Regions from separate parts of the Mycobacterium decipiens genome, predicted to be linked through region 1. Evidence: riboswitches for the same ligand, from Rfam matches in the RefSeq annotation. Region 1 holds a riboswitch; the other holds the start of a gene.
The links. A riboswitch is a leader RNA that binds a small molecule or an ion and turns the genes downstream of it on or off. The one in region 1 is predicted to bind glycine.

Region 1 (15,500 bases):
CAGCATGGCGGTCGCGGTGCAGCGCGCCGAAAGGGTGCGCGGCATCGTGCTGGGCAACACCTGGTTCTGGCCGGCGGACACGCTGACGATGAAGACGTTCAGCAGGGTGATGTCCAGCCCGCCAATGCAGTACGCGATTTTGCGGCGCAATTTCTTTGTGGAGCGGTTGATCCCCGCTGGAACGGCGCGCCGGCCGAGTGCCACGGTGATGGCGCACTACCGGGCGGTGCAGCCCAGCGCCGCGGCACGACGTGGCGTAGCCGAGATGCCCAAGCAAATCCTGGCGGCCCGTCCCCTCCTGGCACGGCTTGCCGGTGAGGTGCCGGCCACGCTGGGGGCCAAGCCCACCCTGTTGGTCTGGGGGATGAAGGACGTCGCGTTTCGGCCCGCAGCGATGACTCCCCGGATGCGTGCGACTTTTCCCGATCATGTCCTGGTGGAGCTGCCTAGGGCCAAACACTTCATCCAGGAAGACGCCCCCGACCGGATCGCCGCGGCGATCATCGAGCGGTTCGGCTGAATCCGATCCGCTGAGCGCGTCGGCAAGAATTCACCCCACGAGAATTCAGGCAAAGGCCTCCAGCGGCGGGCACGAGCAGATCAGGTTGCGGTCCCCGTAGGCGCCGTCGATGCGACGCACCGATGGCCAGACCTTCGGTCGAAATGCGGTGCCGAGTGGGTAGGCGGCCTGTTCGCGGGTATACGGGTGGTCCCAGTCGGATGCCAGCAGGCACTCGGCGGTGTGCGGTGCGCCGCGCAGCGGATTGTCTTCAACAGGCCACTCCCCGGCACCGACCCGATCGATCTCGGCGCGGATGCCGATCATCGCCTCGCAGAAGGCGTCCACCTCGGCCAGGCTCTCGCTCTCGGTGGGCTCCACCATGAGCGTGCCGGCCACTGGAAAGCTCATGGTCGGCGCGTGAAAACCATAGTCCGCCAACCGTTTCGCGACATCGTCGACAGTGATGCCGGTTGATTTGGTGATACCGCGCAAGTCCAGGATGCACTCGTGGGCGACCATTCCGTTCTCGCCGGTGTACAGCACCGGGAAATACTCGTCGAGACGGCGCGCAATGTAGTTGGCCGACGTGATCGCGGTCAGCGATGCCGCCCGCAGACCCTCGGCGCCCATCATCCGGAGGTACGCCCAGGTGATCGGCAGAATCGAGGCCGACCCGTACGGTGCCGACGACACCGGGTAGCCCTTGGGCAGCTCAGGCGCGAACGGGTGGCCAGGCAGGAACGGGGCCAAGTGCGCCCGCACCGCGACCGGTCCGACTCCCGGGCCACCGCCGCCGTGCGGGATACAGAACGTCTTATGCAGGTTCAGGTGGCTGACGTCGCCGCCGAACTTGCCCGGCCGGGCCAGGCCGACCAGGGCGTTGAGGTTGGCCCCATCGACGTACACTTGGCCGCCGGCGTCGTGCACGGCGGCGCAGATCTCGGCGATATCGTGCTCGTACACGCCGTGGGTGGACGGGTAGGTGATCATCAGCGCCGACAGCCGCTCGGCATGTTCGCCAACCTTGGCGCGCAGATCATCGAGGTCGACGTCACCGTTGTGGTGGCAACCCACCACAACCACCCGCATGCCGGCCAAGGCCGCCGACGCGGCATTGGTGCCGTGCGCACTGGATGGGATCAGGCAGATGTTGCGGTGCGGTTCGCCCCGGCTGGCGTGGTACTCGTGGATCGCCAATAGGCCGGCGTACTCGCCCTGCGAGCCCGCGTTGGGTTGCAGCGACACCGCGTCATAGCCGGTGAGCAGCACCAGCCACTGCTCCAGGTCGGCAATGAGTCGACGCAGCCCCGGGGTGTCAGACGCCGGAGCAAACGGATGCTGACGCCCGAATTCGGGCCAGGTGATCGACTCCATCTCGGCTGCCGCGTTGAGTTTCATCGTGCATGAGCCGAGCGGAATCATGCTGCGGTCCAAGGCAATATCCTTGTCCGCCAGCGCACGCAGGTACCGCATCATCGACGTCTCGGTGCGGTATTCCCTGAACGCCGGATGCGTCAGGAACTCCGACGTCCGCGCCGCGATATCCGGCCCGTCGAAGGTCTCCCCCGCCGTCGCCACGTCGAACGCGGCCAGCACGGCCCCGACGTGCTCGGCGGTGGTGGCCTCGTCGCACGCCACCGAAACGTGGTCGTCGTCCATCCGCCAGATGTTGATTCCGCGCTCCTTGGCGGCGGCCTGGATGTGCGTCGCCCGGCCGGGCACCCGGGCTAGCACGGTGTCGAAGAACGCCTGGTGCACCACGTCTATCCCGGCGCCCGACAGGCCGGCGGCCAGGTTGCGCGCGTGCGAATGCACCCGGCGTGCGATGCCAGTCAGCCCTTCGGCGCCGTGGTAACTGGCGTACATCGCCGCCATCACGGCCAGCAGCACCTGCGCGGTGCAGATGTTGCTGGTGGCTTTGTCGCGGCGGATGTGCTGCTCGCGAGTCTGCAGGGCCAAGCGATACGCCCGCGTGCCGTCACTGTCTACGGATACGCCGACCAACCGACCGGGCAACTGGCGGGCATGGTTGGCGTGCACCGCCAGGTACCCGGCGTGCGGGCCGCCGAATCCCATTGGCACACCGAACCGTTGCGTGGTGCCAAACGCGACGTCGGCGCCTATCTCGCCGGGCGGCGTGATCAGCGTCAACGCCAACAAGTCGGCGCCGACGGCGACCAGGGCGCCGCGGTCGTGGGCCTGCGCCACCAGGGGGGACCAGTCGGTGATCCGGCCGCTGGCCCCGGGCAGCTGGGTGATGACGCCGAAGAAGTCGCCGTCCGGTAGCCCCGCGCGCAGGTCGGCGGTGACGATCTCGATGCCCAGCGGCTTGGCGCGGGTGGCCAGCACCGCCGCGGTCTGGGTGAAGACGTCGGCGTCGACGGCCAGCCTCTTGGCGCCACCGCGTGCCGCGCGTTGCATCAAGGTCATGGCCTCGGCGGCCGCGGTGCCTTCATCGAGCATCGACGCGTTCGCGATTTCGAGGCCGGTGAGATCGGTGACCAGGGTCTGGAAGTTCAGCAAGGCTTCCAGCCGACCCTGACTGATCTCCGGTTGGTACGGCGTGTAGGCGGTATACCAGGCCGGGTTTTCCAGAATGTTGCGCAACAGCACCGGCGGCGTGAACGTGTCGTAGTAGCCCTGCCCGATCATCGATACGGCAACGGTGTTGGCGTCGGCCAGCGCTCGCAGCTCGGCCAGCGCCTCCGCCTCGCTGGCGGCCGCTGGCAGCCGGTCCAAACCCGGTGCGGCGCCGCTGTCGGTGAGCTTGTCGAGGATGCCCGCCGGGACCGCCTTGGCCGCCACGTCATCGAGCGAGTCGACACCGATGACCGCCAGCATGGTTTCGACTGCCCTGCTATCCAGGCCGATGTGCCGGTCGGCGAAGTTCGGCTGGCTGTTGGATGTGTTCGGTTCGGGCATTCCGGACTCCTGACGCTCGGTGGGACCGCAACGTCATCGGCATGACGCTGTGGTCCTCTCCCTCTGTCGTCCACCCGAGCCGGGCGCCTGAGAGATTCGACAACCTGACCCGGCTGCCTTTCCCCATGGGCGGGCAAGCCGACTGATCGGCTTACCACTTTCCAGAGGCATCGGGGCCCCACGCGGTCCGGGTGCCTGAGAGGTTGACGGAGAGGTGTTGCTCCTTCGGCGTCCGTAACTGGCGGTCACGGAACTCTCCCGCGCGAGGGCGATGCGTATCCAACTTTACCTGCGCGACCTGGCCAAGGACGAATCAAGACAAATCAAAGAGTTCAAAGCATGCGGCTCGGCAGTTGCCGAACACGATGGCGCGGCTAGCCGATCTTGCGGTCGCGATGCTTGCGCCGGGAAGCCAGTTCGTCTTCGGGTGCAGCAATCGACTCGCCGCCATCGGCGCGTTCACCGTGGAAGTCGGCAATAACGCCCGTCAGCTCACGCATTGCGCCGGAGACGGCAATACCGAAGACACCCTGGCCGCCTTGCAGAAGGTCGACGACCTCCTCGGCCGACGTGCACTCGTAGACGGTGGTGCCGTCGGAGAACAACGTGATGTTGGCCAGATCCTGGACGCCGCGCTGGCGCAGATGGTCGACGGCAACCCGGATGTTGTGCAGCGAGATGCCGGTGTCAAGCAACCGCTTGACGATCTTGAGAACCAAGATGTCCTTGAACGAGTAGAGCCGCTGGCTGCCGGAGCCTGCCGCGCTGCGGATCGACGGGACAACCAACGATGTGCGTGCCCAGTAGTCGAGCTGGCGGTAGGTGATCCCGGCGATCTGGCAGGCGCTCGGCCCGCGGTAGCCCACCAACTCGTCGGGAACGGAATCGTCGGGGAACAGGCCGGGCTGCACGGGCTCGCTCGCTGCGACAACACCGTCGCTACCGTTGCTAGCGGTGTCCGTGTGGTCAGCAAGGTCCAGCTGGTCTTGACGTGGCTGCTCGCCCACCGTGCTTCCTCTCGCCAATCGCGCTCTTGTCACTAGCTGCGTTACTGGCTGCCCCCGACAGCCATCTGCTTAGGGCCCGAGTGTTAGAGAGCATACGCTGTTCGATGGTCGCGATGCTCCCGGTTAACTATCAAGTCGTGATTAAGTATCGCGGTCGCCGGGCTCATAGCGGGCTAACCGCCAGGCGTGTCGACAATTGCAACGTGAGATGAGACGCGGCCGTGACTTTGCTGCCCCGCGAGAAGCGCGGCATAGCGGGGGCCCGCCGTTCGGCGCACATCGGCTGCCTGGCCAGCTAGGTGGCCTTGAAATCGTCGGGTGACACGCTGTCGAGAAACTCCTTGAACTTCTCCACCTCATCCTCGCGAACGGCGGTGTTCGCCTCCTCGTCGCTTTCGTCGGGAATCAGCAGACCGGCCTGGGCGAGCACGGCCTCCTCGACGTAAATCGGAACGCCCACCCGCAATGCGATGGCCACCGAATCCGAGGGGCGGGCAGACACCTTGATGTTGCGGTCGAAGATCAGATCCGCGTAGAAGGTGCCTTCCTGCAGGTCGACGATGCGGACCTCCTTGAGCGAATGCCCCAGTGCAGCAATGAGATCCCTGATCAGGTCATGCGTCAGCGGACGTGGTGGCTCGACACCTTGCTGCTCCAGCGCGATGGCGGCGGCCTCCGACTGGCCGATCCAGATCGGCAGGTATCGGTCACCGTTGGCCTCGCGCAATAACAACACCGGCTGGTTCTGCGGCTGCTCGACGCGAATGCCGACAACACGAACTTCACCCATCAGTGTCTGCCCTCCGCACATGCCACCATCTCCGACCCAAGCTTGGCGCGACGACGCGGTGAGCGCCGCGCCGCTCCCGTGACGTCGAACACCAAGCTGTCGAACGAAGTCTAGTCCTCAGCGGTGAAGAACGTCGCGAACGGCAGATTTGATTAGCGAGGTGTGCAAAGTGATGGCGAGTGCGGCGACCTCACGGGCCAAGTCGTCGGCGCGATCGCGGGCACCAGCCTTGCCTAGCGGCCCCGCAATCTGGGCGATCAAGTCAGACTGCCGGTCGGCCGCGGAGCGGAAGGCGCGTAGATGCCGCGGCTCAACCCCGTACTCGGCCAGCGCTCGTGCGCATTGCAGGATCACGACGGAGTGTTCGTCAAAGAAGCCGCCCGGTCCAGTGGTGATCACACCGGCTTTGAGCAGGGCCGTCAGCAATTCGTCGGCCACTCCCGAGCGTTCTAGGAGGTCTTCCCGACTCAGCCGGATACGGGTCGGCGACACCGCTGCAGTATCCGACCCGACGGCACCCTTGCCGGCTACCGGCACCAATCGCGGTACGACGTAAGGGGATCCGAATGGCGGCAACTCACCGTCGGGCTGGGCGTCCAACTGCGCCCTGATCACCTTCAGCGGCAGGTAGTGATCCCGCTGAGCGGTGAGAATGAATCGGAGCCGCGCACAATCGTACGCGGTGAATCGCCGGTACCCCGACGCCGCCCGCTGCGGCGTCACCAGCCCCTCGGCCTCCAGAAAACGAATCTTGGAGATGGTCACATCGGGAAAATCCGGTCGTAGCAGGTCCAGGACCGCCCCGATCGACATCCCGGCCAGTCCGGGGCTATCGGGCGCGGTCACGGGCCTCCGGTGCCCCCATCGGCCTCGCCTTGCTTGGGCCCGGTCAAGAACACCAACCGAAATTTGCCGATCTGGACTTCGTCGCCGTTCGCCAGCACCGCCGAATCCACTGGCTCGCGGTTGACGTAGGTGCCGTTGAGGCTTCCGACGTCGACGACATTGAATTCGTGGCTTTCCAACCGGAATTCGGCATGGCGACGGCTCACGGTGACATCGTCGAGAAAGATGTCGCTGTCGGGATGCCGGCCGGCGGACGTGATGGCCTGGTCGAGCAGGAACCGAGACCCAGCGTTGGGGCCCCGTTTGACCACGAGCAACGCCGAGCCCGCGGGGAGCCCCTCCACCCCGGACACCGCGCTCTCGGCACCCGCCTGCGCGGGAGCGTCCAGCTCGTTGAGGAAGTCTGCACGGAAGACGGAGGTCGTCTCTACCGTAACTTCATCAGAGGTCGTGTCCTTCTCAATATCGGGGTCCATGTCCGTCACCCGCTGCTCCTCACTGGCCGCTGTGGCGTTGTCTGACCGGGCCCGTTCGGCCGGCTTCCCACTAACTCTTCACCGCCCATTATTGCCCTTACTACCTTCTCGTGCTGATGTCTCGACCGTACCGCGCACGGGTCGGCAATGCGCTCAACCCTGGCCCGCGTCGTCGCGGGTGACGCTGGCAGGGACACTAGCAATTGTCATTCGGTCAGTGTGCCGCGGTAGGCCTCCGCGTCGAGCAGCGTCGCTAAGGCTGAGTCCAGGGCGGCGACATCCGAGCTGTCGACCTGGATGTCCAACAGCCAGCCCGCCCCGTAGGGGTCGGAGTTCACCAATTGCGGGGTGCCGTCCAGGTCGCTGTTGACCGCAGACACTGTGCCCGAAATGGGCGCGTAGAGATCCGACACAGATTTCGTCGATTCCACTTCGCCGAAGGTTTCGCCGGCGGTGATCTCGGTGCCGGCGGCGGGCAGCTGAACGAAGACGACATCGCCAAGTGCCGACTGGGCAAAGTCCGTGATCCCCACCCGTACGGTGTCGTCGCTGCTGCGGCGAATCCACTCGTGTTCGGCGGTGTAGTGCAGATCGGACGGGATATCGCTCACGGTAATCCTATTCTGGTCGGTTTGGAGTTGGGTGGTTCACTTGCCGGGCTGAGCGTATTGGTGCTGTTTTGGTTGCCGCAAGGCGGTTACGTCCACTCGGTCGGCCTGCTGCACCGACATCCGCGCGCCAACACGTTTAACGCTGTCGTCGGCACCACCGGGAATGTTCATCGCCGCGGCCAGCGTGGGTGGATCACCAATCGCCAGAATCAAATACGGCGGGGACAGCGTTTTGGTGTCGACGGTCAGCGAGCCGGGAACGCCGACAACCCAGGTGTCAACTCCGACCCGCACCGACTGCTGCGCATCGTTGATCTGGATTGCCTCGGCTCCGGCGGCACGCAGCTCGTTGATCACGTCGATCATCACTTCGGGCGCCACTCCGGGGCCTGGATCATCGATGGTTACCCTGATGCCTGGCCCAGTGGCACCCACGGCGCCGACCAGGATGGACAACGCGGCCAATCTGGCCTGGGCGCTTTCTATGGCTGCCTGATCGGTGTTGCCGGATGCCTGCAACGCGTTCAGCGTGTTCTGAAGTTCGGTCACTTCGGCGTTCAGCGTGGCCTCGCGTTGCCGCAACGAATCCAACAACACCAACAAGTCTGCGGGACGCGCCGTTTCCAAGGCATCGCCGGACTCGGTCTGACGGACCTGGGTAACTATGGCAACCCCAAGTACCAGGCACAACACGATCGCCAGCGTCCCGAACACGAGCCGGGAACGACCACCCCGCAGCGTCTCGGTCATTCCGGTCGGGGGACGCGGATGATCGGCCGATAGCTCGTGACGGCCACGCCGCCCGGTTTCGTGGTCTCCTGCGTCGGCTTGGGGGTGACCGTGCTGGGTTGCCGCGGCGCGCGTTTCAGCCCCGGCGGGCTCTGGGGCGGCGTCTGGGCGATTCTCGCTCACGTTGATCTCATCTCCGTCATGCGCCGAACAGCCGCCGCCGCAGAGCGGCGGTGTTGCCGAAGATGCGGATGCCCAACACCACGATGATCGCGGTGGACAACTGTGTGCCGACGCCCAGTTGGTCACCGACATAGACGATCATGGCAGCCACCAAGACGTTGAACACGAACGAAACCACAAAGACCTTGGGGTCAAAGATGCGCTCGAGATAGGCGCGCAGCCCGCCGAACACCGCGTCGAGCGCCGCGACCACTGCGATCGGCAGATACGGCTCGATGGCCTCGGGCACGCCGGGATGGAAAACCAAACCCAGCACGATTCCTATGGCAAGTGCTGCGATACCGATCATGTGCGCCGGAATCCCGTCCGCATTTCTCCCCCCATCGAAATCTTTTCCACGAGTACTTCTCTCACTAGGGCCCAATCTGTTTGGCGAACTTGACATCCCGGACCGCTCCGGCAGGCAGCGCAAGACCGTCGCCGACGTTCACGCTGACGCCCACGCCGTAGGAGATCTCCAGCAACCGCAGGCGGTGCAGCCCTGGGCTGCGGTCGAAGATATCTTGCATTACGTGCGGCGGCCCGACCGCAAGGATCGTGTAGGGGCTACTGGTGGGATTGTTGTCGACCAGTATCGCTCCGCCGGCTTGCCGGATCGTGACGTTCGGCCCGATCCGGGCGCCATCGACCGAAATTGCCTCGGCGCCGCTTGCCCACAACGAGTTGACGACTAGCTGCAAATCGCGGTCCAGGATGATTTGCTGGCTGCCACTCACCCGTTGTTTGGACACGTCGGAAAGATTAGGGCCCACCCCGGGGTCGGTCACGGTCACCGTCAAACCGGGGCCGATGACTGGGGTGCTGGCCGCCGCCAGGCCGAGCGCGTCGAGTCGGGTCAGCAGCCGTTGCCCCTCGGCGTCGTCCGCGAGTGCGATCCGCTGCTCGACGTCGACTTTCGCCGAGAGTGCGCTGCGCCGTTGGGCCAACGTGGCGGCGGCGGCCTGGGTTGATCGCACGCTCGTGACCAGCAGCTGCTGAGCGGCACGCACACCGGGTGCGACCGAGCGCGCCTCCGCTACCGCCGCGGCAAACACCGCGGCGACCAGGGTCGCCGCCAGAGCCTGCCACATCCAGTCGATGGCGCGGGCTCGCTTACCTCGTGGCGCCGCGGCACGGTCACGTTCGGCGGCAGCCGCCGCGTATCCGGGATCCAGATGTTCGGACAGCAGCGCGCGAAGCAAGGACGGCAATGGAATTCTCTGTGGGCGCGCCGCTGAGTGGGCGCTGAAGCCGGCGTTGGGGTCGTAGCCGCCGAGCAGCCGATCAGACTCAGCCATGTTCACCCGAGTTCCGAGCGACCGGCTGATGAGTCCGGTGTTTGAGCTTGGGCATCTGCCGCACCACCATCGTCATCTGGACGGCGTACAGCACGAACGCCCACAAATACGCATACATGCCCCAGATCAAGAATCCCCATCCGCAAGCCAGCAACACGCGGCTCCACAATTGGTCCCATTGGCCCAACAGAATGATTGGAAACCCGACCATGAAGCAGAAAGTTGCTGCCTTGCCGACGTAGGTCACCGGCAGCGCCGACAGTCCGCGGCTCCACAACAACGGCAGCGTCGCGGCCAGCAGCGCGTCGCGGGCCAGCAACGTGACGACGAACCACCATGGCACGACGCCGCTCAGCCCCAACACGATGGGGACGGTGACCATGTAGAGGCGATCGACGGCCGGGTCCAGCAGCACACCCAGCCGCGATGATTGGTTGAGCAGCCGCGCGAACTTGCCGTCGGCCCAATCGGAGACGCCACTGAACACCAGGATCGCTACCGCCCAGCCATTGATGTGCGCGACCAGCATTACGTAGACGAAGACCGGAATGAGTGCCAAGCGAAGGACGCTCAGCACATTGGGGACAGTCAGCACCCGATTCTGTGTGAGCACCGGCTTCATGAGCTGTGACCCTAGCTCGGCGACGATGCGGTCCGCACAACGGACCGAGGAGGAGGCGGGCAATCAGGTCCAGCTCGGCGACGATGCGGTCCGCACAACGGACCGAGGAGGAGGCGGGCAATCAGGTCCAGCTCGGCGACGATGCGGTCCGCACAACGGACCGAGGAGGAGGCGGGCAATCAGGTCCAGCTCGGCGACGAGTGCAAACACGGACCGTCAGCGGAATATCCCGGGCAGGCTGAGGGTAGATAGCGTGTCATCGGACAGCGGGTTGTCATTGACCATGTAGGTCCATGTCGACGTGGGCCGGGCCAGTTTGGACAGGTCCAACCCCGGCTCGTCGTCGAGGAGATTGGCGGTTTCGAATGTCTGTTGAGCCGCCTCGATGGCATCGGCGGCCAGTGACGCGAACGCGTCCACCGCCATCCGGTGAAACTCATCGAGCGGATTCTGCCGGCCCAGCGCGCGCAGATGGATGCTTTCCCGAATGTCAGCCAGGAACGCCAGGTGATCGGCCCAGCCGCGGTCGAGGTGGTACAGCATGATCAGCCGGCAAATCTTGTCGAGGCGTTCTTCGGAGAGTTCACCAGATAGCTCCGCATATCGCTTCGGCGCCAATTCGGCGAGTTCCTCACGCGCGGTTGCGGTGCGCAGCAACGTGTTACGCCGCTCGACGATGATGGCGCGCTGCTGGGCGATCAGCTGGTTGTAGCGCCAGGTGTTGGCGTGCACATCCAACAGCCGGCCCTCGGCGACGCGCTGAGCATGGTCGAGCAGACTACTCGTCCGGGGGCTGACGATCCGACCGTCCTCGTCGGTTTCCATGGGCAATTTGTTGTTGTCGAGGTTGGCCGCGACGACATCGTCTTCCCAGCTCGAGAAGAACACCGAAGATCCCGGATCCCCCTGGCGACCGGCCCGGCCGCGCAATTGGTTGTCCAGTCGCTCGGTGTGATGCCGGCCGGTGCCGACGACGTGCAGCCCGCCCAATTCGGCGACCCTGTCGTGATCTGCTTCGTCGGACCCGCCGAGCCGGATATCGGTGCCGCGCCCGGCCATTTGAGTCGACACCGTGACCGCGTCGTACTTGCCGGCCTCGGCGATGACCCGAGCCTCCTCGGCATCGTTTTTCGCGTTGAGCACCACCGCGGGCACACCGCGGCGCAGCAGGCGCTCGTGCAGTTCCTCGGATTCGGCCACGTCGCGGGTGCCGACCAGCACCGGCTGCCCGGTCTCGTGCACGTCGACGATGTGCTCGACGATCGCGTCATTCTTGGCCGCAGCGGTGATGTAAACCCGGTCGGCCTCGTCCTCGCGGATGTTCGGGGTGTTCGGTGGGATCGGTGAGACGGCGAGTTTGTAGAACTGGCGGAGCTGTTCACCGGCGGCCAGCGCGGTGCCGGTCATTCCGCACACGGTCGCATACCGGTTGATCAGGGCTTGCACCGTAATGGTGTCGAGGACCTCACCGGTTTCGGTGGTCTCGATACCCTCCTTGGCCTCGACGGCGGCCTGCAGCCCGTCCGGCCAGCGCTGCAGTTGCGCGATGCGGCCGCGCGACGCGTTGATCAGGTGCACCGCGTCGTCCCGGACGATGTAGTGCACGTCGCGCTGCAGCAGCACGTGCGCGTGCAGCGCGACATTGACCTCGGTCAGCGTGGTGCCGACGTGTTCCTCGGAGTAAAGATCGATACCGCCGAGCGCCTTCTCGACCCTGCGCGCGCCGGCCTCGGTCAAGTGGACGTTGCGGCTATCGGAATCGGTGGCAAAGTACTCGTCGGCATCCCGGTCGCCGACCAGCTCAGCGACCAGCCGAATGATCTCCAGCCGCGGCGTCTCACGGTGCGTGGTTCCGGCCAGCACCAGGGGCACCAGTGCCTCGTCGACCAGCACGGAGTCGGCTTCGTCGATGAGTGCCACATCCGGATTCGGCGATACCAGGTCGGCCACATCGGTCACCAGCTGGTCACGCAGCACATCGAAGCCGATCTCGTTGACCGAGGCATACGTGACATCGCAGCCGTATGCGGCCCTGCGGTCCTGGCTCGTCGACTCCGCTGTGATCCAGCCGACCGTCAGGCCCATCGCCTCCAGCAGCGGGCCCATCCACTCCGCGTCGCGCCGGGCCAGGTAATCGTTGATCGTCACGACGTGCACGTGCCGGCCGGCCATCGCGTAGCCAGCGGCCGCGATCGCCCCGGCCAGCGTTTTGCCCTCACCGGTGGCCATCTCGATCACGTCACCGGCGAGCATGCGCAGCGCGCCAAGCAACTGCACATCAAATGGTCGGAGCCCGGTCGTCCTTTCCGCGGCTTCCCGGGCGATCGCGAGATACTGCGGGATATCGGCCGACTCCGCGAGATCCTCGAGGATGAGCAGGCCAGCCGCCTTGCGTAACTTCTCGTCGGTGAGGGCGGCGGCTTCCTTGTCGTACTCGGCTGAAGCGGTTACCTCGGCCAGCGAACGGCTCCGGTTCTTTTCGGTGCTGGCGCCGAGCAACCGCCAGAATCGGCTGCTCAGCCGGCCGGGTTGCGCGCGGGTGGTGTTGGGCACAAACCAACGGTACGCGACCCCCAACCGGCGCGAGGGCGCGTGTCTGTACGCCGACACGCCGCAATTTGTGTACAGCTGCGGAGGCTCGCGGCGAAGGCAACAACGCCGGTCGGTGCCCGGCCCATCAGGCCAGATTGGACCGGCGTGGATAGGCGACGCTTGGGTCGGTGAGCACGTTGACGACGGCGGGCAGACCACTACTGAAGGCACGTTCGAGCGCCGGCCGAAGCTCGGCCGGCGCCGACACCAGCTCGCCGTGGCCGCCCAAAGCGCGCACAATCTCGTCGTAGCGAGTTCCTGGCCGCAGCTCCGCCACCACGGAATAGCCGTACAACGCTTCCATCGGGTGCTTCTCCAAGCCCCAGATGCCGTTGTTGCCTATCACCGAAACCACCGGTACGTGGTGCCGTACCAGCGTGTCCCACTCCATGCCGCTAAACCCAAACGCGCCGTCACCCTGCAGGAGCACAACCTGGCGCTCCGGCAGCGCCAGTTTGGCGGCCAGGGCATAACCGGGCCCTGAGCCAAGACAGCCGAACGGACCGCTGTCCAGCCAGCAGCCTGGCAGATAGCTGTCGATCATCCGGCCGGCGTAAGACCCGAAGTCTCCAGCGTCGATAACGACGACTGCGTCGCGATCCAGCAGCGACGCCAGCTCGGCGTACACCCGCATTGGATGCAGCGGGACCCGGTCATCGGCCAGCTCGGCCTGCTCGAGATCGCGCGCCGCAGTCTCGGCCGTCCGGAGCTCGTCGATCCAGTCCGGATGCTGGGCCCCACCGCCGGTGGCCAACGCCGTGAGGATCGCGGTCAGATCCCCGTAGAGCCCAGCCGCGACTGGTCGCGGATGTTCGCGTGCGGGTTCGACGCGGTCTAGCACGACCAGCTGGGTTGTCGACCCGAACACCCCGCCGAAACCCAGACGGAAGTCCATGGGTACTCCCACAATCAACGCGACGTCGGCCTCCCCCAACGCTTTCGCCCGCGCGCGCGAGAACGCCAGCGGGTGGTCGGCGGGCACCACGCCGCGGGCCATCCCGTTCATCAGCACCGGGATCCGCAGGTTCTCGGCCAGACGCAGCAGGGCCGCCTCCGCGTGTCCCCACCAGACATTCGTTCCGGCCATGATCACCGGCCGCTGTGCGGCCGCCAGCAGGTCGGTTACCCGGTCCAGTACGGCGCCGTCGGGGGTGGCACTTGTCGGCAAGTCCGTTAGAGCGCCGGGGCGCCCCGGATCGTCGGACATGGAAAACGCGTGATCCATCGGGAAGTCGACGAATGCCACACCCGACGGGGCACTCACCGCCGACAGCAGCGCCTGGTCGACGAGCTGGCCTGCGTCCTCGGCTGATTGCGCCGTAGCGGCGAAACGAGCCAACGGCGCCACGAACGGCACGTGGTCAATCTCCTGCAGGGAGCCCATCCCCCAACGCAGCGCGGGCGCGCGACCGCCGAGCACCACCAGCGGCGACTGGTTCTGCTGCGCGGCAGCCATCGCGCTCATCCCGTTGGTGACGCCCGGACCAGCAGTGAGCGCGGCCACCCCCGGCACCCGGGTCACCTTCGACCAGCCTTCGGCGGCGAAGGCGGCGGTTTGCTCGTGGCGGGTGTCGATCAGGCGGATGCCTTCCTCGCGGCAGCCGTCGTAGATGGAGAACAGGTGACCACCCGACAACGTGAAGACCGTGTCGATGCCGCTGGCTTTGAGTCGGCGCGCGATGAGCCGGCCGGCGTGAATGGTGTGGGCGGGGACGGTGTCGGTGCTCATAACCGGCAGCCTATCCACAACCTTCGGGTACGTTCGCCGAAGGATTTCTGTTGAGGAGCCACCTGAACACCTCGACTGTAAGGAGCATCGAACTTTGGGCCCGACACCGTTTAAGCCATCCATCGACTGGTCCGCCGCATTCCCGGATTCTTTGTATTGGGTCGGCAAAGCCTGGACGATCAGTGCCGTCTGTGTGCTCGCCGTGCTGATTCTGCTCAGATATTTCACGCCGTGGGGGCGCCAGTTCTGGCGGATCACCCGCGAGTACTTCGTTGGCGCCGAGAGCGTGCGCGTTTGGCTGTTGCTTGGTGTGCTCTTGCTGTCGGTCGTGCTGGCGGTGCGCCTGAATGTGCTGTTCAGCTACCAGGGCAATGACATGTACACGGCGCTGCAGAAGGCCTTCCAAGGCACCGCCGCCGGCGATCAGGTGGTGAAAAGCTCTGGTGTGCGCGGATTTTGGATGTCGATCGGGGTCTTCAGCGTGATGGCGGTACTACACGTGGCCCGGGTGATGGCCGACATCTACCTGACCCAGCGCTTCATCATCGCCTGGCGGGTGTGGCTGACGGACCATCTCACCAAGGACTGGCTGGAGGGCAGGGCCTACTACCGGGACCTTTTCATCGACGAGACGATCGACAACCCTGACCAACGCATCCAGCAGGACGTCGACATCTTCACCGCCGGGGCCGGTGGTACACCGAATGAACCGTCCAACGGGACGGCCAGCACGTTGCTATTCGGGGCCGTCCAATCGATTATTTCGGTGATCTCCTTCACCGCTATCCTGTGGAATCTGTCGGGCACCCTGAATATCTTCGGTCTGTCTTTCCCGCGGGCGATGTTCTGGACCGTGCTGGTTTATGTGTTCGTGGCCACGATCATTTCGTTCGTGATCGGGCGACCACTAATTTTGCTGAGCTTTCGCAACGAAAAGCTCAACGCCGCTTTTCGTTACGCCCTGGTGCGATTGCGCGATGCCGCCGAGGCGGTGGGTTTCTATCGCGGCGAGCGGGTGGAAGGCAGGCAATTGCGCCGACGGTTCACCCCGGTCATCGACAACTACCGTCGATATGTGCGCCGAAGCATCGCCTTCAACGGTTGGAACCTGTCGGTGAGTCAGACGATTGTCCCGTTGCCGTGGGTGATCCAGG
Region 2 (15,500 bases), 2.5 Mb from region 1:
TAGCCGGCCAGCGCGCGATCGACATTGGTTTGCGGAGTGACCATCACGAACCGATAAAACGAGTCGAGGTGGGTGAAGTCAATGCGGGCGCCGGCGAAGATCGTGACGCCCGCTGCCTTGTGCGAGTGCGCCAACAGATCGTCGGCGAGGCCGCGGGCATCGAGGACCTCCAACGTGCGCGGCATGGTGGCGAATGCGCGGCTCGACGGGTTAATCGTGGGCCATCGCTCCAGGACAACGACGGACCGGCCGGCCCGGGCAAGGTCGCCGGCGGCGGTCAGGCCCGTGGGCCCGGCGCCGACGACGAGGACGTCAACATCGTGGGTCATCATCGCGCCAACCCTTCCGGTTCCGGATACCAGCGACGGATGTCGTCTGGGGTCGTTGTGGGGGCGCGATTGAATACGAACCGGCAGCCCGGCTGCGTGACGTGCGCGGCGTTGACGATCGACTCGAACAGCAACGTGTTGCTGGCGACCAGCCGTACGCCCGCGCCGATGAGCACCGCGTCGTAGCGCTTGGCTCCCAGCCATCGACGAGCTTTGTCGGCGCCTGCCTCGCCGAAGTCGATCAGGCAGTTGTCGACCCGATAGCCGGCGGCGCGCAACGCCGCGATGTTGTCATCGTTGGCGGCGCGCAATTTCTCCCTGGACAGGCCCGGAAACTGGGCGAAGTCGGGGGAGGAATAGTCGATCGCGTCGGGATCGAGTCCGATCTGGATGGCTGTGACGGTCATGGCCGCGACCTCCTTGTCGCGAGTTCAACAACTGTTGACTTCGACGGTAGCCCCGTGCGCGAGCCATGTCAACAGTTGTTGAATACACTGGTGGGCATGCCCTCGAAGATGCGAGACGCAGCGGCCACCCGATCGGCGATCCTGGCCACGGCGCGATCGCAATTCGGGGAGCATGGCTTCGAACGAACTACCATCCGTTCGGTGGCGTCGGCCGCCGGGGTCGATCCGGCGCTCGTCATGCATTACTTCGGCAGCAAGGCGGAACTGTTCGCTGCGGCCTCCCGATTCGAGATCACCTTCCCGGATCTCTCGGGCGTCGCGCCGGACCGCATCGCCGATGTGCTGCTACCCGAGTTCGTCGCCGTCTGGGGACCGCAGGGACCGTTTCTCCCGCTATTGCGCGCCGCCGCGACGAACCGCGATGCCGCGGACGCCCTGCTTGAGGTGTTCGTCGACCGGGTCGCCCCGGCGCTGGCTGCCGTCGTTCCCGACCATGGTGCCGAGCGGGCCGCCCTGGTGGGATCGCATCTGCTTGGCCTCGCGGTGGCTCGTTACATTCTCGGCATACCGCCGCTTGCTGGCATGGACGACGCCCACCTGATCGAATGGCTACGCCCGGTGCTCGCGCTCTACCTGGCGGGCCCCGCGCCCTGGAGCAACGCCCCCGGTTAGCCCAACAACGCAGCTAAGCACTAAAGTGATTAGCTGCAAAGGAAAATACCGGTGTTCGACCTCTACCGTCGAGCGCATCTAATCAACAAATCAATTATGCGAGGTGCCTATGCACGCCCCTAGTCAGGGAGTCGGGGAGCGCGACCACGCGGCCATCCGGGTATGGCGGCTGTCGGGCGCGATGGCGTTGTCCGACGCACTGGGTGTCCAGTCCGATCGGATCCAGCGGGAGGCCCTCGAACTTGTCACTGTGTGGGGGCGCTGACCATGCGGATCGGATTGGCTATCAACTACGCGGGCGGCTTCAAGGACGTGGCCGCCGAAGTCGCCGAACTTGAGCGGGCCGGGTTGGACATCGTCTTTGTCCCCGAGGCGTATTCGTTCGACGCGGTGAGCGCGCTGGGCTATCTGGCAGCCAGCACCGAACGGGTTCAATTGGCCTCGGGCATTCTGCAGCTCTACACCCGAACACCCACATTGACCGCGATGACCGCGGCCGGGCTCGACTACGTCTCCGACGGCCGGTTCACCCTCGGCCTTGGCGCGTCCGGCCCGCAGGTCATCGAGGGTTTCCACGGTGTGCCCTACGACGCCCCGATCGCACGCACCCGCGAGGTCATCGACATCTGCCGTCAGGTGTGGCGCCGCGAGTACCTGCAGTTCGAGGGCAAGCACTACACGATCCCGCTGCCCGCCGACCAGGGCACCGGACTTGCCAAATCGCTCAAGCTCGTGAACCACCCTGTCCGGGAACGTATCCCGATTCTGGTGGCCGCGCTGGGACCCAAGAACGTCGAGCTGGCAGCCGAGGTCGCCGAAGGCTGGCAACCGCTCTTCTATCTGCCCGAGAAGGCGCCCGACGTGTGGGGCAAGGCCCTGGCCACCGGCCGGGCCAAGCGGGACCCCGCGTTGGGAGAACTCGACGTGTACGCCAATCCGATGCTGGCCATTGGCGAAAACGTGGAACCGCTGCGAGAATTCGCCAAACCGCAGCTGGCTCTCTACATCGGCGGGATGGGTGCCAAGGGCAAGAACTTTTACCACGCCCTGGCCACCAACTACGGCTACGGCCCGGAGGCCGACCGGATCCAAGAGCTCTACCTGTCCGGCGACAAGGACGGCGCGGCCAAGGTTGTGCCCGACGAACTCGTGCGAGACATCTCCCTGATCGGAACGCCGCAATTCGTCAAGGAGCGGTTGGCGGCGTTCCGCGAGTCGGGCGTGACCACCTTGAACGTGGTGCCGCTGGCGAGCACGCGATCCGAACGAATCAAGCTGATCGAGATACTGCGCGAACTGGCTGCCTAATGCGCAGTGGCGGCATGTGTCCCGGCACGACGGCCGGAGAACACGCAGTCGGCCAGTGAGAGCCCGCTGACGTATGAATTGGAACAGATTCCGATCGCGGTGCGTCCTGCGCTGAACAAGCCGGGAATCGGTGCGCCGGACTTGCTGACGACGGCTCCGGTTGCTTCATCGACTCGGATGCCGCCGAGGGTGAGCATCGGGGTGGGGTTGATCCGGCTTGGCCGCACCGAAACGTTCAGGAGGGTGTACGGGGCCGAAGCTATTCGACGCACGAACTCCGCGGGCTTCCCGGCGGGATCCGCTGTCCCGGAATCGATCGCGTTGTTGTGCGCTTCCACCGTGGCCAGCAGCCCGTCGGGATCGATACCGGCTCCGCGTGCGACGTCGACGAGGGACCCGGCCTTCACGGCGTCGGCGAACATCAGCGCCGCCGACTGGGCGCGCTGAAACCACAACGGTTGCTTGATTAGTTGGCGTCGAGCTTCCCTCATCAACGCGGCGTCGGCCAGCAGCCATCCGTTGCCGTTGTGGTCTCTCACCATGGCTTGCCCGACTGCCGCACCGTACCGACTCTCGTCGATGATGCGTTGACCTTGCTGATCGACGATGATGGCGCCGATGAATGCGCTCGGCGGCGTAATGAACCGCCACGCTGAGACGTTGTCCATCCGGTGGGTAACCGCTCCCACGCTCTGCGCAAGCGCGATACCGCTGCCATCGTCGCCACTGGTACCCAGCGCAAGCCCGTTCATGTATTGCGGCGCAAAGCGTTCGATCCATTCGGTGTTGGCGATGAAGCCGCCGGCGCAGACGATCACCCCTCGTCGGGCGGCGATCCGCACCGGACGGGCGAAGCGCCGCTCGAGGCTCCTGAGCCGGCGCTCCGTCAGGCGCCGTAGCGGCGGAACGTAGATGCCGGGCTTGGCTGACACCCCCGCCAACGCCGCATACATCCGGCGGACAGGGGGTGGCGCATGGTTCATCGTCATCGCTTCCACCCCGGTCACACGACCGGCGCAATCCCGGATCAGCTTCGTCGCGGTTGTCTGGGGATGAAACCGGACACCAAGGGCGAGTGCAGATTTGGCAAGCGGCGCATACAACTTCTTGCCGGAGGTACCTCGTCCCTTCACCCGATGTCCGCGTTGGACGGGCGGGGTATGGCAGCGGAATGCCCCGGCGTTCTCGCTACCCGAGTGATACAAGTAGTAGCGATTGTTCGGGAACGACGTCTTATAGGGGCACAGTGTGGGATCGAACGGCACCCCGTAGTTGCTCAGCCAATCGATCATTTCGGGGCTGCCGCGCACGAAGGATTCCAAGGTTTGTTGGCTGACGGCGTCGCCGACTTCGAGCTGAAGGTAGGTCAGCATTTGCTCGAAGGTGTCGCTCACACCGGCCTGTTGCTGCACCGTGGTGCCGCTACCGGCGTAGATGATCCCGCCCGATATCGCGGTCGCACCGCCACCGTTTGCGCGATCGAGCGCGACGACCTCGGCGCCCTGTTCACGGGCGGCAATGGCTGCGCACACACCCGCTGCACCAAATCCGATCACCACGACGTCGACGGCTTCGGTCGTGCACGCCGACTCATCAAGCGCCATGGCTTTCCTCAATGTGGATAACCACCGCGGTGACGTTGTCCGGCCCGCCGGCATCATTTGCGGCATTGATCAGTGCCGCGCACGCGTCGGCAGGCACCCGATGCGAATCCAGAATCTTCGCCAGAGATGACTCGTCGATGACCCCGTGCAGTCCGTCGCTGCATAGCAGGATCCGGTCACCGGCCAACAGATCCACCGCCGCAGTATCGGGTCGGGCCGGTGGCGACATCGCCACGTGTCGCGTCAGCGTGGCCCGGGCCGGGTGCTCGTCGGCGTGCTCAATATCGACTTGGTGTGCGTCGAGCAGATCCTGGATCAGGCTGTGGTCACGGGTCAGGCGCTGCAGGCGCCGCTCGCGGCACAGGTAGGCGCGGCTGTCTCCCAGATGGACGACCAAAGCGCGCGAACCCGCGACGACCACGGCCACCACCGTGGTCGAGGCCCCGGCAACGCGGGAGTCGGTGTTGCCGTAGGCGCGAAAGTGATCGCAGAACTCGGCGACCGCGCGGCCCAGCAGCTCGGGTTGGGCCGAATCGTCCGAGTCGGCCGGCTTGAGATGGCGGGCCACATATGTCGGGAGCAACTCAACCACCAAGTGAGCGGCCAGCGCGCCGTCGGTGCTGCCGGCCACCCCATCGGCAACCATGAATAGCGCCTGGTCGGCGTCCGCTCCCCAGCAATCTTGGTTGCTGGATCGTTGCCGCCCGATGTCGCTAAGCCCGGCGAAGTGGACCGATCCACCCAGCGTCGTACCCATGTCGGCCATACCTCGCATCAGTATCGCGGCGAGGCCCTTTGGTCAAGGCGTGGGTTGGTCAGCACTCGACGATGTTGACGGCGACGTTGATGGCGAGCCCTCCGGCGGAGGTCTCCTTGTACTTGGTGTGCATGTCCGCACCGGTGGCGCGCATCGTGTCGATCACCTGGTCGAGGGTGACGCGATGGAAGCCGTCGCCACGCAGTGCCATCCGCGCGGCGTTGATGGCTTTGCCGGCCGAGATCGCGTTGCGTTCGATGCAGGGGATCTGCACCAGCCCGGCGATGGGGTCGCAGGTCAGGCCGAGGCTGTGTTCCATGGCGATCTCGGCGGCGTTCTCCACTTGCCGCGGTGTGCCGCCGAGGATCTCAGCCAATCCGGCAGCGGCCATGGCGGCCGCGGAGCCAACTTCCCCCTGACAGCCGACCTCGGCTCCGGAGATCGACGCCCGTTCCTTGAACAACGATCCGATGGCCCCCGCGGTGAGCAGGAATCGCGCGGTTACATCGTCGGGGTCAGCGGCCCCAGCCGGCGTGTAGCGCGCGGCGTAGTGCAGGACGGCGGGCACGATGCCGGCGGCGCCGTTGGTCGGGGCGGTGACGACTCGCCCGCCCGAGGCGTTCTCCTCGTTGACCGCCAGCGCTACCAGGTTGACCCAATCCTCAGCGAATTCCGGCTTGCGAGTGGGGTCTTCGGAGCTCAAACGCTCGTACCACACCTTCGCTCGGCGGCGTACCTGGAGGGTGCCAGGAAGCAACCCGTCGCGAGCGATACTGCGCTGTTCGCACTCGACCATGACGTCGCGCAGGTGCAGCAGCCCGGTGCGTACCTCGTTCTCCGTGCGGCAACATGATTCGTTGCGCAACGCCACTTCGCTGATCGACATGTCGAGCCGGTCGCAGACATCGAGCAGTTCCTGAGCCGAGGCGTAGGGAAGCGCAACCGAGCACGAATGTTGGCCGCTGCTGCGGCTGGTCTGTTCGGTGACGACGAAACCCCCACCCACCGAGAAGTAGGTCTCGGTGGCCAGGACGCGGCCGTGGGAGTCGATGGCAGTGATTGTCATCCCGTTGGGATGTGTGGGCAGGACAACATCGGGATGCAGGTCAATACCACTCTCGGTCAGCGGCACCGAAACGATACCGCCGATTCGTGTTCGGCCGGACGCCGCGATCTCGGCGAGGCGGCGCTCCTTGTGATCGGTGGTAATCGTTTCCGGCTCACAGCCCTCCAACCCCAGCAATATCGCGGACATGGTGCCGTGGCCGGCGCCGGTGGCCGCGAGTGAGCCGAACAGATCCACTCGCACCGCCTCGAGGGCATGCAGGTGACCGCCACGGCGCAGCGCCACCACGAACTGGTTCGCCGCGCGCATCGGGCCCACGGTGTGGGAGCTGGACGGGCCGATGCCGATGGAGAACAGGTCGAAAACGCTGATGGTCATGCCCGGTGCAGTTCCGGGTAGAGCGGATAGCGCGCGGCCAGCCGCTGGACCTGGGCGCGGAGCGGACTCAGCTGGTCGTCGGCGGTGGCCGTCAGCGCCGCCGCGATGACGTCCGCCACAGCGCGGAAGTCGTTGAGGGAGAAGCCGCGTGCGGCCAGCGCCGGGGTGCCGATCCGCAGTCCGGACGTGACCATCGGGGGGCGCGGGTCGAAGGGCACGGCGTTGCGGTTGACGGTGATGTCCACCGCGGCCAACCGGTCTTCGGCTTGCTGGCCGTCGAGTTCGGCGTCGCGCAGGTCGACCAGGACGAGGTGCACGTCGGTGCCGCCGGTCAGCACGGTGATGCCCTGTTCGGCGACGTCCGGCTGGGTCAACCGGTCGGCAAGGATGCGCGCGCCGTCCAGGCAACGTTGTTGCCGTTGCGCGAAATCAGGCTGCGCGGCCATCTTGAACGCGGTGGCCTTGGCGGCGATGACATGTTCGAGTGGCCCGCCCTGCTGCCCGGGGAAGACCGCGGAGTTGATCTTCTTGGCGATGGCGGCGTCGTTGCACAAGATGATGCCGCCGCGGGGGCCGCCGAGTGTCTTGTGGGTGGTGGAGGTGACGACGTGGGCGTGCGGCACCGGACTGGGGTGCAGGCCGGTGGCGACCAGGCCGGCGAAGTGTGCCATGTCAACCATCAGCACGGCGTCGATTTCGTCGGCGATGTCTCGGAACCGGGCGAAGTCCAGGTGGCGGGGATACGCCGACCAGCCGGCAATGATCATTTTGGGCCGCTGTTCGCGCGCCACCTCGGCAACCGCATCCATGTCGACGAGGTAGTCCTGTTTGGACACTTCGTAGGCGGCGACGTTGTAGAGCTTGCCGGAGAAGTTGATGCGCATCCCGTGGGTCAGGTGACCGCCATGAGCCAGCGACAGCCCCAGGATGGTGTCGCCCGGGTTCAGCAGGGCGTGCATGGTGGCGGCGTTGGCGGTGGCACCCGAATGTGGTTGCACGTTGGCGTATTCGGCGTCGAACAGGGCTTTGACCCGGTCGATGGCTAGCTGCTCGACACCGTCGATGTATTCGCAGCCGCCGTAGTAGCGCCGGCCCGGGTACCCCTCGGCGTACTTGTTGGTCAGGACCGAACCCTGAGCTTGCATCACCGCCAGCGGCGCGTAGTTCTCCGAGGCGATCATCTCCAGGCCGGTTTCCTGGCGGCGTAGCTCGCTGTCGATCAGGGCTGCGATGTCGGGGTCGAACGTGGCCAGGGATTCGTTGAGGGTGTTCATCGGCTCGGTCCGTTCTGTTCGGCGTTGGTCAACGGTGTTCCCGGAGCAATCGTCTGCCCGGCGAAATAGCCATTCCGCGTCGCAAATTTCGGCCGCGGTACGGGCAGCATGCGGGCCGCGCGAGGCCGCCAAAAAGTCGGCTGGTGTAGTTCGGACAAGGGCCAACTCCGGTCTCGGTGAGCCCGAATCGCACCGGGCTGGTTGCGCCCTCCCCGCTCTGTCCTGAAACCTGAGAGTCTGTGGCGTCGCCTCATGGCGCCGCTCTACACCTTCGGTCAGGTCGGTCTGCGACCGTCCTTGTCTCCAGAGTTGCCTCGGCGGTGCGGTGCTTGGGCCTGAGAGATTCCCGGGGAGGAGATTGCTCCTACGGCGCCTCGACTTCGAGGTTCTCCCGCATCGCGTCAGTGGCTGTTCGGTTGTGACGGGAAGCAACATACACACCACGTAGGCGTCTTGTCACCCTTGGATGTTTGCGGCGCGGGTCCACAGTTTGGTGTTTGTCCACAGATGTGGTCGGTGCCGTGGCGGGGGGACGAGGTCCGGCAATAGCATTCGAACATGAGTGCGATCACCGCGCCGGTGGAGGTGGCCGCCGCGTTCGACGCGCTGGATGCCGCGGTGGCAGCCATCGGCGAGCTGAACTTCGAGCGCCTGCGGCCGGCCGTGCGGCTGCGCGCACTGCAGCGCCTAGAAACCTCGCGCCGACGCCAGGTCGCGGTCAGCCACGACGTGATCGCCGGGCTGGAGCGGGCAGATCCCGCCGCGATCGGCGGGCCGGCCCACAAGGTGATCGCCGACTGGTTGCGGATCAGCTGTGCCGAGGCCCGCCGCCGGATCAACGACGTGACACAGCTGTCGGCGCGGGTCACCCTGAGTGGCGGGCAGCTACCCCCGCAGTTGCCCGCCACCGCCCATGCGTGGCGCGCCGGGCTGCTCGACGGCCAGCACCTGCGGGTCATCCAAACCTTCGTGCGCGAGCTATCCGAGACCACCCCGGCCGACACCGTCGCACACGCCGAACGCTTCCTAGCCCACCAAGCCACCCAACTGCGTCCGGATCAACTCGACAAACTGGCCCAGCGGTGTGCCCTGTTGATCAACCCGGACGGGACATTCGCCGACGCCGACCGCGCCCGCCAACGCGGCTTCACCTGGCACGGCCAACGATCCGACGGGATGAGCATCGCCACGCTGATCGCCACCCCCGAACTGCGCGCCAACCTCGATGCCTGGCTGGCCCGCTTCGCCGCCCCCGGCATGTGCAACCCCGACAACCCCACCCCCTGCGCCAACGGCGAACCCACCCACGAGGCCACCCGCAGCGACACCCGCAGCCCCGCCCAACGCCAACACGACGCACTCAACGCCCTGGTCCGCGGCCAACTCGGCGACCCCAAACTCGGTACCCACAACGGGCTGCCGGTCACCGTCATCGTCTCGACCACCCTGGCCGAGCTGACGTCGGGCGCCGGGCGCGCGGTCACCGGCGCCGCCACCCTGCTACCCATTCCCGACCTGATCCGCATGGCCCGCCACGCCTACCACTACCTGGCCGTCTTCGACGAACACTCGGCCCGCCCACTGTATCTGGGCCGCACCCGCCGCATCGCCACCCCCGATCAACGCGTGGTCCTCTACGCCAAAGACCGCGGCTGCACCCACCCCGGCTGCGACGTCCCCGGCTACTGGTGCGAAGTCCACCACACCGACGACTGGGCCAGCGGCGGGCTGACCAACATCGACAAACTCACCTTCGCCTGCACACCCAACCACCAACTCGCCACAAAGGGCTGGCGCACAAGCAAACTCCCCAACGGCCAAACCGCATGGATCCCCCCACCACACCTCGACCACGGCCAACCCCGCACCAACAGCCACCACCACCCCGAACGCCTCTTCAACAACGACGAACGAGCCGGACCCTAGCCCGCGTCTAACGCGCTCCGCGCACCAGCCGGCCGGGACGGGCCCCGGTGTCGATATCGTCGCGCCGGGTCACACTTCCGCTGACGATTGTCGCGGTGTAACCGCTCGCCGCCTGCAGAATTCGGTGGCCGCCGGCCGGCAGATCGTAGGCCATCGCCGCGGGGTGCAGGGTCAGCGCGTTCATGTCGATCACGTTGATGTCGGCCTTCTTACCGGGTTCGATGGTGCCGCGGTCGGTGAGACCGAATAGGTACGCCGTGTCTCGGGATTGCTTGCGGATCACATACTCCAGCGACAACTTCTCGCCGCGGCGACGGTCACGGGTCCAGTGCGTCAGCAGAAAGGTGGGATAGGAAGCGTCACAAATCATCCCGCAATGGGCGCCGCCATCGGAGAGCCCGAGCACCCCGGCGGGGTGCAGCATCATCTCCCGGATCGCATCGTGGTTGCCGTGAGCGTAGTTGAAGAGGGGCAACATCAGCATGGCGCTCGCGTTCGCCTCGAGCATGAGGTCGTAGAGCGTCGCCAGCGGGTCTTCGCCGCGCTCTTTGGCCATCGCGGCGACGGCGCGGTCGGGGGTGGGCTCATAGTCAGGCGGATCGCCGAGTGCATACAGACGCTCCAGTGAGTGCTGCACGAAGGTGGACATGCCGTCGAACAGCACGGTCGGGTCGATGGGCAGATCGTCCTCGGACAGGATGGCGGCCTTCACCGCGGGGTCGGCCAGGCGCTGCGCGAACTCGCCGCGGCTGCATTCGGACTTCAGCCTGCGGTAGCTGGGCCGATGGCCGAACGCATGGTGGCCTTGGAATCCGATCATCATGCCGAACGGGCGCGCTGCGATCTGCGGATGCAGCCGACTTCCCGCCGCGTGCGCGGCCGCGGAGAGGTCCAACTGCTCGCGCCAGAGATTCGGGTCCGCATCCACCTGAATAAGCGCGAACGACAACGGTCGGTCGATTTCGCTGCCCAATCGTCGCATCCAGTCCAGTTCCTTTTTCGGGCCGACGATGTCCTCGCCCGCCGCCCCCTGCGGTGCCAGCTCGAACACCGCCTGACCGCCGGCCGCCATCGCGTGGCCAAGGCCGAACAGTTCCTCTTCGGCGGCGAACGTCCCGGGCACGGGTTCGCCGTCCATCGCGCGGTGTGCCAGCGTCCGGGACGTGGAAAACCCAAGCGCGCCGGCTTCGATCGCTTCGGTGACCAGCCGGCCCATCGCTGCGATGTCGTCGGGCGTGGCTGGCTCATTGCGCGCACCCCGCTCACCCATCGCATAAGCGCGGACGGCGCCGTGCGCGACCTGGCTGCCCACGTCGATCGCGAACTTGTGCTTGCCGATCGCGTCGAGATACTCGGGGTAGCTCTCCCAGCCCCAGGTGATGCCCTCGGTAAGGGCGGTGCCGGGGATGTCCTCGACACCCTCCATCAACCTGATCAGCCAGTCCTCCTTGCCCGGCCGTACCGGAGCAAATCCGACTCCGCAGTTGCCGGTGACCACCGTCGTAACCCCGTGACCGCTCGACGGCTCGAGCAGGCTGTCCCAGCTCGCCTGACCGTCGTAGTGGGTATGGATGTCGACGAAACCGGGGGCCACCACTTGCCCTGTCGCGTCTATGGTTTCGGCGGCCTCGCCGGGCATCGCCGGATCGTCGGCAGCGCGGCGGACGACGTCGACGATCGTGCCGTCTGTGATACCGATGTCAGCGCGATAACGTTGCGCGCCGGTGCCGTCGACGACCATGCCACCGATGATCTTCAGGTCGAACACGAGTCCTCCTCATCGCCACGGGCTGCTGACGCGAGACGTGCGGCACACCGGATTTGGACAGTTATTACGCTACGACCAGTAGCGTAACTGCTGCCGCCGTTCGTTGGCGATAGGTCGATTCAATGAATTCTTCCCTCGAGCCGTTGATAAGTCCGCGGGGCGGGCTGGGATGACTAGTTCTCCAATTGGTTTGCGGGCCAAGTCACAGGCAGCTATTTCCCGAACCGGAAGCGGCGACCGGTAATCGAGGTCGGCCGAACGCACACATAGTGCGGCTTGTGCGTCGCAACCCACGGCAGCAGCCCGGCGTGCTCGGCCTCGGCGATCTCCTCGTCGCTACGAAGTGTGCGACTGGTGCCCTCCACGATGACACTCCAGCCCCCAGCGGCATCGTGGTCATCCGCCTCGAAAAGAACCTGGTTATTGATAGCGGCGCTGACCAGTTTGGTGCCCTCCGCGGTCCGGAACAGCACGTTGCGGTTCTGGACGACAAAGTTCACCGGAAAGATTTGAGGTCGGCCATCGACACTGGTAACCAATCGGCCCAGCGGCACGCTCGACAACAGTTCCCAACTTTCGCTGGCCGACAGGATGGTCACGGCTTCGTCGTGGGTGGACATCGGCGCCTACCGGACTCGAGGCGATTGGGCGGTCATCAGCAAGACTTTCCACGTATACGTCACCACAGCAGCTTATTGGAGGGAAGGTCCGCGCTGGGCACCACGTTTGCCGGATTGGTCGATGTGCCCGGCTCGCCGATCAACGATGTCGGTGGATGACAAACGCGAAGACCCGCCCCGCAAGTGCGTGACGTTGGTAGCGTCTGGGAATGCGCTTCGCGGCCCTGCGCGACATGCAATGCAGAAGGCGCCGCCTCGCCATCACGATTATCAGCACCGGACTGATCTTTGGAATGACGCTTGTGTGGACCGGACTTGCGAACGGCTTCCGGGTGGAGGCCCGACACACGGTCGATTCCATGGGGGTCGACGCATTCGTAGTGAAATCCGGCGCGCCCGGTGTTGTTGCTTCGGCTCCACTGGCCACCGCGGCATCGACAACAAGGGACCTGCTGCGCCCATTGAAGGTCACCGTGGACGCCATCACGATCGTGGCGGTGCTGCTGTGGATCGTTGCGTTGGTGATCGCTCTGCTGGCCAGCGTCGCTGGATTGAGGCGCGCGGTGGCGATCGATCCCGCGCTCGCATTCGGAGGTCCATGAGCAATGGGCGAGCTGAGCGTCGGCCGGGCTTCGCCACGCCCCGATCCCGGCCGCGGTCCTAGCGAGCCGACAGGACCGGGAGAACGGATCGGGATTCTCGCCCAACTTGTCTTCGACGGGTACCGGTTTCACCGTCGACCCGTGCTGGTCGTGGTCGAGGGCGGTCGGATCAGCGCGGTCGATTTTTCCGGCGCAGGCGGCCCGGATATGACACTGGTTGATCTGGGCGAATCGACGTTGCTGCCGGGCCTGGTGGATGCGCATGCACATTTGTGTTGGGACCCCAACGGTACGCCCGAGGATCTGGCCAGCGACCCCTACCCGGTGTTGGTGGAGCGGGCGCGACGACACGCCGCGGCCGCGTTGCGTTCGGGGATCACCACGATTCGCGACCTCGGTGACCGCGACTTTGCGACCTTGTCGCTGCGGGACGAATATCGGCAAGGAACGACGGTGGGCCCGGAACTGGTGGTTTCCGGGCCGCCATTGACCCGCAGCGGCGGGCATTGCTGGTTCCTCGGCGGTGCGGCCGACAACGCTGCGGCGCTGGTTGATGCGGTGCAGGAGCGGGCCGCACGGGGAGTGGATTGGATCAAGGTGATGGCCACGGGCGGATTCGTCACCGCCGCATCCGATCCGTCGCAGCCGCAGTACAGCGGTGATCAACTGGCCGCGGTGGTGGCGGCCGCCAGTCGGGTGGGTTTACCGGTGACCGCGCACGCCCATGCCACCGCAGGGATCGCCGCGGCGGTCGCCGCGGGTGTGGACGGGATCGAACATTGCACGTTCCTCAGCGGAAGCGGCGTCGCGGCCAGCCCGGATGTCGTGGAAGCGATTGTTGCGCAAGGTGTGTGGTGCGGTCTCACGATTCCCCGCGTGCACCCAGGGATGCCGGAGAACATCGTGGCAGTCGTGCAGGAGGTGCGGGCAATCATCCGCCTGCTCATTGATTCCGGTGCGCGCATCGCCCTGTCCACCGATGCTGGGGTCGGCCCCGAAAAACCCCACAATGTGCTCCCCCACGATCTGGCGGATCTGTCCCGCCACGGTTTCACCAGCACAGAGGTGCTGAACGGCGCCACCGCCGCCGCCGCGGCCAGCTGCGGCCTGGGCCATCGCAAGGGACGTATCGCGCCGGGTTACGACGCTGATCTGCTCGGTGTCGCCGCCGGTGTGGACCAGGACCTCGCCGGACTGGACGATGTCAAGGCCGTCTGGCGCGCCGGAACTCCAGTGCCGCTCCAAACGTCCGCTGGCGGTGTCCGCCAACGGGGGGCATCCCCAGACGAGAGGACACAGACTACTTAAATGCACGACAGCGTCTTCGATCTGTTGACCGAGAAACGGCTTCGGGGTCGTAACACGATCAAGTGGAACCATTTCGGGCCCGATGTGGTGCCACTGTGGGTGGCGGAGATGGACTATCCCACGGCACCGGCGGTACTCGACGGGGTACGGGCGTGCGTCGAGAACGAGGAGTTCGGGTACCCACCCTTCGGCGAGGACACCTTGCTGAGGGCGACTGCGGACTGGTGCCGACAACGGTACGGTTGGTGCGTCCAACCCGAATGGATCCGCGTCGTTCCGGATGTCCTCAAGGGGATGGAAGTCGTCGTCGAATTCCTTACCCGGCCGGAGAGCCCGGTTGCGTTGCCGGTTCCGGCCTACATGCCGTTCTTCGACGTCTTGCAAGTGACCGGCCGCCAGCGAATGGAAATCCCGACGGTGCAGCAAGATTCGGGACGTTACCTGCTGGACCTGGACGCTCTCGAGGCCGCGTTCGTCCGTGGTGCCGGATCGGTGATCCTCTGTAATCCGAACAACCCGCTGGGCACCGCCTTCGCCGAAGCTGAGCTGGCCGCGATCGTGGATATCGCGGCCAGCCACGGCGCTCGGGTGATCGCGGACGAGATCTGGGGACCGGTGGTGTACCGATCGCGCCATATTGCCGCCGCCTCGGTGTCGGAGGCGGCCGCAGAAACTGTGGTCACGTTGGTGTCGGCTTCCAAGGGCTGGAACTTGCCGGGCCTGATGTGCGCTCAGGTAGTCCTGTCCAACCGCCGTGATGCCGCCGACTGGGACCGGATAAACATGCTGCACCGCCTGGGCGCATCCACCGTCGGTATTCGCGCGAACATCGCCGCCTACGACCATGGCGCGCCGTGGCTGGACGAGCTGCTCACCTATCTGCGGGCAAACCGCGACCATCTGGCGCGGGCGCTGCCGGAGTCAGCTCCCGGGGTGAAGGTCAACGCCCCGGAGGGCACCTATCTTTCGTGGGTCGATTTCCGTGCGCTCAAGCTGCCGTCCGAACCGGCGGAATATCTGCTGTCGAAGGCGAAGGTGGCGCTGTCCCCCGGCATTCCGTTCGGCGCCGCGGTGGGGTCTGGATTTGCGCGGCTGAACTTCGCCACCACCCGCGCAATCCTTGACCGGGCGATCGAGGCGATTGGGGCCGCGGTACGAGAAATCGTCGACTGAGCCTGTCGGATTCACACCGCTGCGGCGTTTTGGGTCAGGCTGAAGAAGATGTAGGCCAGGCAGATGAGGAAGTTCAGTGCAACGAGAATCAAGCCCGCACAGATGAGCGAGCACGTGGCTCGGCGTCGCAGCCGCTGGAACTTCACGACGCGCTTTTCATGGTCCAGCCGGGTCGCGATTAGTGCGAAATTGACGTCGGTCCATTCGTCGTCGGTGGCCGGAGCGCCCGACAGCATCTCCTGAAGGCGCTGCGGCGGGGTTTCGACGCCGACGAGCGAGAACCGCCGGCTCAGCCGCCGCGCCTCCCT

Region 2: it holds a riboswitch for glycine, as region 1 does, so the genes downstream of both, glyA (serine hydroxymethyltransferase) here and gcvP (aminomethyl-transferring glycine dehydrogenase) in region 1, are expected to answer to the same signal.

What each region holds. Positions count from the first base shown of each region.
Region 1 covers NZ_OY970459.1:2,641,642-2,657,141, reverse strand. Annotated here, with positions in the region: gene AADZ55_RS11795 (haloalkane dehalogenase) at 1-520, shown strand, start outside; gene gcvP (aminomethyl-transferring glycine dehydrogenase) at 566-3,424, opposite strand; glycine riboswitch at 3,478-3,597, opposite strand; glycine riboswitch at 3,598-3,695, opposite strand; gene AADZ55_RS11785 (MerR family transcriptional regulator) at 3,799-4,431, opposite strand; gene AADZ55_RS11780 (bifunctional nuclease family protein) at 4,727-5,221, opposite strand; gene AADZ55_RS11775 (MerR family transcriptional regulator) at 5,339-6,067, opposite strand; gene garA (glycogen accumulation regulator GarA) at 6,064-6,552, opposite strand; gene gcvH (glycine cleavage system protein GcvH) at 6,750-7,154, opposite strand; gene AADZ55_RS11760 (DUF881 domain-containing protein) at 7,191-8,066, opposite strand; gene AADZ55_RS11755 (small basic family protein) at 8,083-8,415, opposite strand; gene AADZ55_RS11750 (DUF881 domain-containing protein) at 8,480-9,403, opposite strand; gene AADZ55_RS11745 (CDP-alcohol phosphatidyltransferase family protein) at 9,396-10,025, opposite strand; gene secA2 (accessory Sec system translocase SecA2) at 10,242-12,578, opposite strand; gene AADZ55_RS11735 (acetolactate synthase) at 12,703-14,346, opposite strand; gene AADZ55_RS11730 (ABC transporter ATP-binding protein/permease) at 14,441-15,500, shown strand, end outside.
Region 2 covers NZ_OY970459.1:130,722-146,221, forward strand. Annotated here, with positions in the region: gene AADZ55_RS00630 (FAD-dependent oxidoreductase) at 1-329, opposite strand, end outside; gene AADZ55_RS00635 (hypothetical protein) at 329-736, opposite strand; gene AADZ55_RS00640 (TetR family transcriptional regulator) at 833-1,408, shown strand; gene AADZ55_RS00645 (hypothetical protein) at 1,518-1,673, shown strand; gene AADZ55_RS00650 (LLM class F420-dependent oxidoreductase) at 1,676-2,716, shown strand; gene AADZ55_RS00655 (FAD-binding protein) at 2,713-4,320, opposite strand; gene AADZ55_RS00660 (PP2C family protein-serine/threonine phosphatase) at 4,310-5,077, opposite strand; gene AADZ55_RS00665 (L-serine ammonia-lyase) at 5,136-6,521, opposite strand; gene glyA (serine hydroxymethyltransferase) at 6,518-7,795, opposite strand; glycine riboswitch at 8,109-8,199, opposite strand; gene AADZ55_RS00675 (HNH endonuclease signature motif containing protein) at 8,354-9,721, shown strand; gene AADZ55_RS00680 (N-acyl-D-amino-acid deacylase family protein) at 9,729-11,489, opposite strand; gene AADZ55_RS00685 (pyridoxamine 5'-phosphate oxidase family protein) at 11,702-12,109, opposite strand; partial or broken gene AADZ55_RS00690 (ABC transporter permease) at 12,319-12,555, shown strand; gene AADZ55_RS00695 (amidohydrolase family protein) at 12,715-14,019, shown strand; gene AADZ55_RS00700 (MalY/PatB family protein) at 14,020-15,192, shown strand; gene AADZ55_RS00705 (hypothetical protein) at 15,204-15,500, opposite strand, start outside.